Regions from separate parts of the Stenotrophomonas sp. 86156_Sma genome, predicted to be linked through region 2. Evidence: predicted binding sites of a transcription regulator. Region 2 holds the regulator's gene; each other region holds the start of a gene.
What was found. The regulator FliA, encoded in region 2, starts transcription of late flagellar genes. The targets are predictions, from matches to a motif close to TAAAGTTTNNCNNNCNNNGGCCGATAA.
Positions count from the first base shown of each region.

Region 1 (3,271 bases), 2.1 Mb from region 2:
CTGGTTGCTGTCAGCCACCATCCGGCCGTACTCACCCGGGAACGCCGAGGCGTCCATGCGGTAGCTGATTTCACCGGCGTCATGGCGACGCGCCATTTCCGCCTGCGCCGCCATCACCGACTGCAGCTGCCCCCGCATGCCCTGCATCGCGTCCAGCAGGCGGCCCACTTCGTCGTTGCTGCGTGCCGGCAGGGTGCTGTCCAGCTTGCCCGCGGCGACGTCGCCGGCCACGCGCACGGCTTCGGCCAGTGGGCGGATCGCCAACCGGCGCAGCAGCACATAGACACCGGCACTCAGCGTCAGCGCGGCCACCACACCAACCAGCAGGGTCAGCCACAGCAGCTGGCGCGCCTCGGCCACGATCACCGCGTGCGGCATCACCACACCCAGTGCAAAGCGCTGCGGCGCATCGCCCACACGCAGCGGCACGTATACGCGCACGTTGCCGGCGGCATCCGGAGTGAAGGCTTCGAACCGGCGGTCGGCGGCGATGTCTGCCAGCATGCTGCGGGTCAATGCGTCGCCACGCGGCTTGCCGATTTCGGCGGCATTGGCCGAGGCCAGCACCACGCCATTCGGCGAGAGCAGTTCGACGCGCCCGGCGCCCATCGGCTTCAGCGTGGCCAGGTGCTTCTGCAGCGCCGCCAGCGAGAAGTCCACAGTGAATACACCGAGGAACCGGCCGTTTTCGATGATCGGCGTGCTCAGCGTGCTCATCAGCACCTGCTGGCCACCGATGTCGTAGGCGTAGGGCTCGCTTACCTTCGCCAGCTTGTCGCGGCTGGGCACCATGTACCAGTCACCGGAGCCACTGGCCGTCTCGGTGTAGTCGGTCATCGTCGACTGCTGCGGCTTGCCATCGTGCCAGGCCCAGTAGCTCATGTAACGACCGGTGGCATCGTGCGCTTCGGTGTTGACGAACTCGGCATCCTTGCCATCGAAGGCGTCGGCCTCCCACATGGTGCTCTTGCCCAGCCACTCGGGGTGGGTGCGCAGCTGCTCTCCCAGCACGGCAGCCAGGCTGGCACGGTCCGGAACATCGCCGCGCGCGCGCTGGGCGAGCACGGCCTCGACCATGGCGTCGTTGCTGGCAAAGGCGGTGCCCAGATCGGCCGCGACCTGGCGGGCTTCGGCGGTGGCTTCGCTGGCCATGGTCTGGCGCGAGGCGTCGATCAGGCTGGCGCTGGCCTGGCGGTAGATCAGGAACGCAGTCAGGCCGAAGCACAGCAGCGCGATCGCAGCGGTGCCCAGCATCAGCTTGTGGGCGATGCTGCCCGGGCGGCGGGCAGCGGCGGAACGGGGAGAAGGCATGGAAGGATCCGCAAGGCAGTTCAGGACGACCGGCACCGCGAGGGCACCGCGCAGGTGCGCGATCCGTCGCGCAGGCCACCGGCCGCCGGGACACGCCCGGCGCTGGAAGCGCACCGGGTTAGCGGCCGCCTGCGAACGAGGTTGAGGCGGTCCATCTGCACATTCCTGAACCTGCTCAGGGTCGGGTCAGGAACCCGCCCGGCTGCCGCCCTATTCGGCCACGCGGTCCTTGATCCATTCCGCCCGCGGCAGCACCTCGATGCTGCCAACCGCGTACTGCTGCAGCACGTCGTCCGGGCCGAAGCGCGGCTGCCAGCCCAGTGTGCTGCGCATCAGTGCACTGTCGTAGACGCGGTCAATGCTCAGCGGCAGCGGCCAGCCACGGCGCTCGAACTCGGCCAGCAACTGCGGGGCGCGGCGGGCCAGCACCCTGCGCGGCTGGGTCGCCAGTTCCAGGCAATCCTCGCGCAGGAACGGCGTCGGTGCGCAGGCAATGTAGCGTGCGAAGGCAGCGCCCTCATCGTGCAGCAGCGCGGCATGTGCGCTGGCCACGTCGCGCGCGTCGATGCCGCGGTGCAGGCGGAACATCGCCATCCGCTCCGGTGGCTCGGGGAAACAGCGGGCCATGCGCAGCACGCGCACGCTGAAGCCCGGCGCCGCAGCGGCTTCAGCCAACGCCTCGGCCTGCAGCTTGCTGCGATGGTAGATGGTGCGTGGCAGCGGCTCGGTATCTTCATCGATCCAGCGGCAACCGCCCGCCACCACCGCATGGCCATACAGCGCCGTGGTGCTGGTCAGCACGAAGCGGCGTGCACCGGCCTCGCGGGCAGCCTGCAACAGGTGTGCGGTCGCCTCCACATTGATCTGCTGGAATACCGCATCCGGCACCAGGCCGACATGGGGTGCGTGCAGGGCGGCGGTATGGATCACCGCGTCGACGCCCTGCACTGCCCGCTTCACGGCCTGACGATCGGTGACATCGGCAATGATGCGGGTGGTGGCGAATGGGCTGCGATCCAGCCCCACCACTTCGTGGGCCGCCGCCAGCGCGCCGAAGATCGCACGCCCGATCCGCCCGGAACTGCCGGTCAACAGAATCTTCATTGAGTCCATTCACTCGAAGCGCCCGGGAACTACCGGGATGCATCGATTCTAGGCACGCTGCATGTCGTCTGCGATAGGGCGCGGTTGCAATTGTGCGTTCATTCTGGCGATGCCGATCGGGCGAGCAGCTGCCGGGCGACGAACAGCGGATCGTCACCGCCTGCTGCATCAGGCGTGACGCCGGTGCGTTCCCAGTTGGTTCCGGTACGGAGGTTGATCGGCTGCCGGTCGGGAATGCTGATCTGATAGCCATCCGGCAGCAGCACAGGATCATCGAACATATGTGCCGCACCGCCACTTCGACTACCAACGACACGTGCCCGCCCCTGCGCCTGCAGCGAGTACGCGACGAATTCGGCGGCCGACCCGGTGCGGCGGTCGATCAGCACCACCAGCGGCTTCAGGTACAGCCCCAGGCTCGCCGGTGGCAACGGTACCGGACGGCGCTGGCCACGGCGTTGCAGTGACTGCACCTGGGTGATCTCCGCCGCCAGCAGGGTCCGCACCAGCAGGTCCGCACTGCCGTCATCGCCACCACCGTTCTGGCGCAGGTCCAGCACCAGGCCATCGGTGTCGGCCAGCAGGGTGAAGGCAGCGGCCAGCTTCGGCCGGGCCAGATCGAGCGGATAGAAGGTGCTCAGGCGCAGGTAACCGATGTTGCCTTCCAGCACCCGCACCTCGCGCACGCCCGCAGCATTGCTGCGCGCATCCGCGCGCCAGGCCATCAGCCAGTCGTCCTGGCCGGCGCGGGCATCCACCCGCTCGACATGGAAGTGGCCATCGAACACGTCCAGATCCTGGTTCAAGCGTGCGCTGAACGCCTTGGGGTCCGCGCAGCTGTCCACATAGCGCTGCT
Region 1 is NZ_CM151157.1:4,442,530-4,445,800, forward strand. Features, by position in the region: gene ACZK33_RS20550 (methyl-accepting chemotaxis protein) at 1-1,311, opposite strand, end outside; gene ACZK33_RS20555 (NAD-dependent epimerase/dehydratase family protein) at 1,522-2,415, opposite strand; gene ACZK33_RS20560 (S41 family peptidase) at 2,514-3,271, opposite strand, start outside.
Region 1: a site for FliA is predicted at 1,430-1,456, ahead of ACZK33_RS20550 (methyl-accepting chemotaxis protein). Genes of this name have one in related genera too.

Region 2 (3,271 bases):
CTGGTACTGAGCAAGCTGGACGAGACCGGCCGCTTCGGCAACGCCCTGTCGGTGGCCGTGGATCATGCCTTGCCGATCACCTGGGTGACCGATGGCCAGGACGTCCCGGAGGACCTGCACCGGGCCAGTGCAGCCAATCTTGTACTTCGCCTTGAAGATTTGCGCCGCGCGGCCGATATGCCCTGCAACCCGGAGTTGAACCATGCCGTCGCGTGAGTACGCCAAGCTGACCAAGACCTTCCCGCTGTCGGCCACCCGCAGCGAGCCGCTCGGCCCTGTGCGCACCATTGCGGTCACTGGCGGCAAGGGCGGCGTGGGCAAGACGAATGTGTCGGCCAACCTGGCCGTGGCACTGGCTGGCATGGGCAAGCGCACGCTGCTGCTGGACGCCGACCTCGGCCTGGCCAACATCGACGTGATCCTGGGGCTGAACCCCACCTTTACGCTGGCCGACTTGGTCGCCGGCCGCTGCACGCTGGATGACGTCATCGTCGAAGGCCCGAACGGCGTGCTGGTGGTCCCGGCCGCATCCGGCCGCCGCCACATGGCCGAGCTGGCCCCGGCCGAGCACGTTGGCCTGGTCAACGTGTTCTCCGAACTGGAGCGCGAGCTGGACATCATGGTGGTGGACACTGCCGCGGGCATCACCGATGGCGTGCTGACCTTCTGCCAGGCCGCACAGGACACCGTGGTGGTGGTCTGTGACGAGCCGGCCTCGATCACCGACGCCTACGCACTGATCAAGGTGCTGTCGCGCGAGCGCGGCGTGGACCGCATCCAGGTGGTGGCCAACATGGTGCGCGACCCGAACGAGGGCCGCGTGCTGTACGAAAAGCTGACCCGCGTCTGCGAGAAGTTCCTTGCCGATGTCTCGCTGAACTACCTCGGCTGCGTGCCGCAGGATGACTGGCTGCGCCTGTCGGTGCAGCGCCAGCAGCCGGTGGTGAAGGCCTATCCGTCCAGCCCGGCGGCGCTGGCGATCACCGAGATCGCGCGCCGTACCGCGCGCTGGCAGGCGCCGACCGAACCGCGTGGCGGCGTCGAGTTCTTCCTCGAACGCATCCTCAAGCAGCGTGGGGTGACGGCATGAAAGGCGCAGCCCAGTACAGGGAAGTGCAGCGCTCGGCGGCGAACGAAGTCATCGCCCAGCATTCGGACCTGGTGCGGCGCATCGCCCACCACCTGGCCGCGCGCCTGCCGGCCAGCGTCGAGGTCGACGACCTGATCCAGGCCGGCATGATGGGACTGATCGAAGCCTCGCGCAGCTATGACGCCGACCAGGGTGCTTCTTTCGAGACCTACGCCTCGATCCGCATCCGTGGTTCGATGATCGACGAGATCCGCCGTGGTGACTGGGTCCCGCGTTCGGTGCACCGCCGTGCACGTGATGCCGCCGCCACCATCCGCCGCCTGGAACAGAGCAGTGGCCGTGCCGCCAGCGCCACTGAAGTGGCCGCCGCGATGGAGATGCCGCTGCCCGAGTACCTGCGGCTGATGGAAGACGCTGCACGTGGCCAGGTGCTGAGCCTGGAATCGCGCATCGAGGACCAGGGCGAGCTGGACACCGTCGCCCAGGGCGGGCCGACACCGCAGCAGGTACTGGAGCGCGGCGAGTTCGGTCGCGAGCTGGGCAAGGCCATCGGCCACCTGCCCGAGCGCGAACAACTGGTGCTCTCGCTGTACTACGAGCAGGAACTGAACCTGAAGGAGATCGGCGCGGTGCTCGGCGTGAGCGAGTCGCGGGTCTGCCAGATCCACGGCCAGGCGGTACTGCGCCTGCGTGGCCGGCTGAAGCTGTTCGAGGCTGCCGACGCAGGCCTCGAAGAATGAACATCCCCGAGGCGGCTGCCCCCGGCCATCCGGAATGAACAACAAAGGAATTCTGCTTTGAACAAGAACATGCGCATCCTGATCGTCGACGACTTCTCGACCATGCGTCGAATCGTCAAGAACCTGCTGGGCGATCTGGGCTTCACCAATACCGCCGAAGCCGAGGACGGGCATGCCGCGCTGTCGCTGCTGCAGAGCCAGCCGTTCGATTTCGTGGTCACCGACTGGAACATGCCGGTGATGACCGGCATCGAGCTGCTCAAGGCCATCCGTGCCGATGCCAAGCTGAAGACCCTGCCGGTGCTGATGGTCACGGCAGAAGCCAAGCGCGAGCAGATCATCGAAGCTGCCCAGAGCGGCGTGAACGGCTACATCATCAAGCCGTTCACCGCGCAGACGCTGGAAGAGAAGCTCGGCAAGATCTTCGAACGCCTGGCGGCCAGCGCCTGATGGATACCACGGTCGACAAGAACGCCCTCGCCCTGCGCCTGCAGGAGGCCCTGGACGCGCTCGAATCCGGTGACGAGGCCGCCTGGCGGCAGCGCATCGACGGGCTGGTCGCGCTGCGCACGCAGCCGATGATGAGCGGCCTCTCGCGGCTGGCCCGCGAGCTGGGACAGGCGCTGGGCGAACTGCCGACCGTGCCGAGCGAAGCCGGCGAACTGGACGACGCCTGCGCGCGACTGGACCACGTGGTGGCGATGACCGAACAGGCGACGCACCGCACCCTGGACCTGGCCGAGGAATGCCGCAGCCTGACCGAACAGCTGCGCGCCGAAGGCCTGCAGCCGGGCCAGGACGCGCAGCTCGAGCGCATCCGCCACAACCTGACCGAGATCGCCCTGACCCAGAGCTACCAGGACCTGACCGGGCAGATCATCCGTCGCGTGGTCGGCATCGTCCGCCGCGTGCACGAAGGCTTCGGCGCGCTCGGCCTGCCGCCGGAACAGCATCGCACCGACCCGGAACTGGCCGGGCCGGCACTGAAGGGACTGGACCGCCACGCGGTCTCGCAGAACGACGCCGACGACCTGTTGTCGGATCTGGGGCTGTAAGCATGAGCGCGGTATCCGACGACATCACTGCCGATTTCATCATCGAGGCGCAGGAGATCCTGGATCGCCTCGGCGAACAGCTGGTGTCGCTGGAGCAGGCACCGCAGGACAGCGACCAGCTCAACGCGGTGTTCCGCGGCTACCACACGCTCAAGGGCGGCGCCGGCTTCCTCGGCGTCACCGCCATGGTCGAGCTGTGCCATGCCGCTGAAGAGGCGCTGGGCGCCGCACGTGCCGGCCAGGCCGTGCTGCAGGCCCACCACTTCGACGCGGCCCAGCAATCGCTGGACTACCTGCAGTCGATGCTGGACGCGGTTTCCTCCGGCACCGAGCCGGGCTATGCGCCGCCGGACCTGATCGCACAGTTCGACGTGCACGGCGGTGCC
Region 2 is NZ_CM151157.1:2,391,856-2,395,126, reverse strand. Features, by position in the region: gene flhF (flagellar biosynthesis GTPase FlhF) at 1-216, shown strand, start outside; gene ACZK33_RS11205 (MinD/ParA family ATP-binding protein) at 203-1,090, shown strand; gene ACZK33_RS11200 (RNA polymerase sigma factor FliA) at 1,087-1,830, shown strand; gene cheY (chemotaxis response regulator CheY) at 1,888-2,280, shown strand; gene ACZK33_RS11190 (protein phosphatase CheZ) at 2,280-2,885, shown strand; gene ACZK33_RS11185 (chemotaxis protein CheA) at 2,888-3,271, shown strand, end outside.

Region 3 (3,271 bases), 920 kb from region 2:
GGCATTCTGCTTCACGGTGGAGGTCAGTTCCTCCATCGATGCTGCCGTTTCTTCCAGGTTTGCCGCCTGCTGTTCGGTACGCCGCGACAGGTCGGTGTTGCCCGAAGCGATTTCACCTGCGGCCAGATTGATGCTGGAGGCGCTGGACTGGATGCGGCCGACGATCTGCTTGAGCTGGTCGACCGTGGCGTTGCAGTCATCACGCATGCGCGCGAACACGCCATGGAAATCACCCTGCATGCGCACGGTCAGGTCGCCGCGCGAGATGGCCTGCAGCAGGGTCGACACCTGCACCAGGTTCTCGTCGGTGGTCTGCATCAGGCGGTTGAGCCCGGCCACCATGTCGCGGAAATCATAGGCGAAGCGATCTTCGTCGCCGCGCAGGCTGAAGTCGCCTGCCGCAGCCGCTGTCGCCAACCGGCGGATCTCGCTGTTGATCGCCGACAGGCTGGACTTGGTTTCGTCCATCGCCTGGGTGATCGCCGCCTTCTCGCCGGGCAGCGGGTCCATGTCCACCGACAGATCGCCGCGTGCGTAGTGTTTCATCACCTCGATCAGCCGGTTCTGTACCTGCACGTGCGATCCAACCAGCGCATTGGTCTCATGCACCATGCGCCCGTAGTCACCGGGGAACGCGCTCTCGTCCATGCGGTAGCTGAGGCTGCCGGCATCGTGCTGGCGGGCCAGCTCGCCCTGTGCCGCCATCACCGACTGCAGCTGTGCCTGCATGCGCTGCATCGACTTCAGCAGCTGGGTCACCTCGTCGTTGCCGGTGGCGTCGATGCTGCTGTCCAGGCGGCCACTGGCGATGCCGTCGGCCAGCTTCACCGCTCCTTCCAGCGGGCGGGTCAGGCTGCGGGTGATCGCCCAGGCCGCCAATGTCCCCAGCAACAGGCTCAGTGCCCCGAACGCGATCGACAGCGTGCCGGTCCACGATTCGGTTGCGCGGTACTCTTCGCGGCTGCGTTCGGTCAGTGTTTCCTGGTGGCGCAGCAGGGCCGAAATGGATTCATTCCAGGCCGTTGCCAATCCGTGCTCGGCCAGCAGCTCCTTCGCTGCACCATCGAAATCCCCCGCCTTCATGCGCTCATGCAATTGCTGGGTTGATGCATCGGTGGCCTTGCGGGCCGCCTCGATGCGCGCGACCAGGGTATCGCCGGTAGCGTCACGCGGAATCTTGATGTACTTGGCCCAGATACCGTCATAGGTCCGCGACAACTCCTGGGCACGTTGGTAATCCTTGTCGAACTCGTCACCCCGCTTGATCACCATCAGGCGACGATGCATCAGCACCGCGTTGTTGGTATCAAGCATGTCATTCAACAGGCGCATCTTCACCATGTTGACGTCCACCACTTTCTCGAACTGGGCGGATTTCAGCTGATTCCCATACAGCACCAGGCCGACGATGGCCATGATGAACAGCAGCAGCAGACCGAAGCCGGCGCCAAGCCGGGATCCCACACGGAGATTACGTAAGGCAAGCATCTCAATTCCCTTGATCGTGGCCGTACGTTCGATGGCGGCGCAGCGGAGGGAAACTTTACGGGACTTTATATATGGACCGATCCAAATATATGGAACTGTGCAGGAAGTCAGAAAATGCGGCGACCGATAATGGCGCCATATCCTTATCGAATAGCGCTGACACGCCAGCGCCCGATGAAAATCACGCAGGATTAACACCATAATAACGCCGCCCCATCCAGGGCGGCCCGGATTATCTGCGCCGGACACAACCGTCGCCCCGGAGGGCTACAGTCTGCAGATGACACGGATCCTGCACATCGAAGGCGCGTCCATCAACGACATCGCCAGCCTCTACGTGGAAATCAATCGTGTATTCATGGCCGACGAAGACTGGCAGCTGGGCGCAAGCCTGGACGCGCTTGATGACCTGCTGCACGGGGGCTACGGCGCGCTCGCCGGTCATGCCACCGCCACGGTGGTGTGGCGCGACATCGCCCACAGCCGCGAGGCACTGGGCCGCGAGACGACGCGCGCCTGGCTGCAGTCGAAACTCGATCAGGGCGGCAGGTTCAACGGTCCGGCCATCCACGCTCAGTTGACGGCACTGTCACTTGGCCAGGGACAGACCTACTTCGAGATCGTCATGGAGATCTTCGGCAGCCATCCGCAGATCACCCTGGTGCCAGGCTGAGCACTCTGCAGCAACCAGCCGCATCAACTCAAAGCTTGGCCAGGGCCTCGCCCAGCCGGCGTGGGAACGCCACTTCGCTGGCCAGGTGCCATGCGCGTGCATTGGCGCCCAGCCGGGTCCACTCGGCCTCGTCCATCGCCAGCGCACGCTCGACGGCCTGTTCCAGCGCCTTCTCATCCACATGCCAGGTCCTGGACAGATGGCAGGGCGCGCCCTCGTGCGCGGCAACCAGGATGCCGCGGCTGTCGTCGATCATCTGGTTCATCGGCGCGCCATCGCAGGTGATCACCACCGCCCCGCAGCTCATCGCTTCCACCAGGTAATGGCCCCAGCCTTCGGTCTGCGACAGGCACAGGTGGAACGCATGTTCGTTCTGCAGGCGCTGCACCTCCTGGTCGGGCAGGCGCTCGCGGACGATCCGCAGGTTCGCGGCCCCGCCCTCATCTTCGTCCGAAGGGCCGCCGCGCAGGATGGTCAGCAAGGGCCACTCCGGATGGCGCTTCCAGACCTCGACCAGCGTTGCCGTGCCCTTCATGCGACTGGTACCAGCTGCATGCAGGAAGCTGCGCGGTCTGCGCGGCACCGCCGGGTCGTAGCGGTCACGGCTGCAGAAACCGACTTCCAGCGCGCGCATGCCCAGCGCATTGAAGATGCGCGTGGCGTCTTCGGTCTTGGTCAACAACGCATCGAACCGCGGCAGGATCCGCAGGCTGCGTGCGGACACCCATTCCGGATTCGGAATCAACAGATTGACCTCGGCCAGTCCGAAGCTTGCCGGCCGGACATGCTCCAGCGAGATGTTGATGTCGAACCGGGCCGGCGTGCGCCCCAGGCTCAGCCACGAGGCCAGCAGCCTGCGCAGGCGCATCCCGCGGAGCTTCCAGGCCCCCCCATTGCGCACCGCGTCCAGACGGCTGACCGTCACCGTGTGCCCGAGCTGCTGCAACGAGCGCTCGATCACCTGGATGTCATGGGACAGGCCACGCTGGTTGTCGGCGGCCAGCAGGTGGATATGCGCCATCAGGAGGGACTCCCTGGCCGGCGCAGGTCGCGCGCAGGCAAGGCGGTCGCCAGCATGAAGCCCAGCACCAGGTAGAAATAGAACGAATG
Region 3 is NZ_CM151157.1:1,468,535-1,471,805, reverse strand. Features, by position in the region: gene ACZK33_RS06865 (methyl-accepting chemotaxis protein) at 1-1,488, opposite strand, end outside; gene ACZK33_RS06860 (barstar family protein) at 1,769-2,161, shown strand; gene ACZK33_RS06855 (glycosyltransferase) at 2,190-3,182, opposite strand; gene ACZK33_RS06850 (O-antigen ligase family protein) at 3,182-3,271, opposite strand, start outside.
Region 3: a site for FliA is predicted at 1,520-1,546, ahead of ACZK33_RS06865 (methyl-accepting chemotaxis protein). Genes of this name have one in related genera too.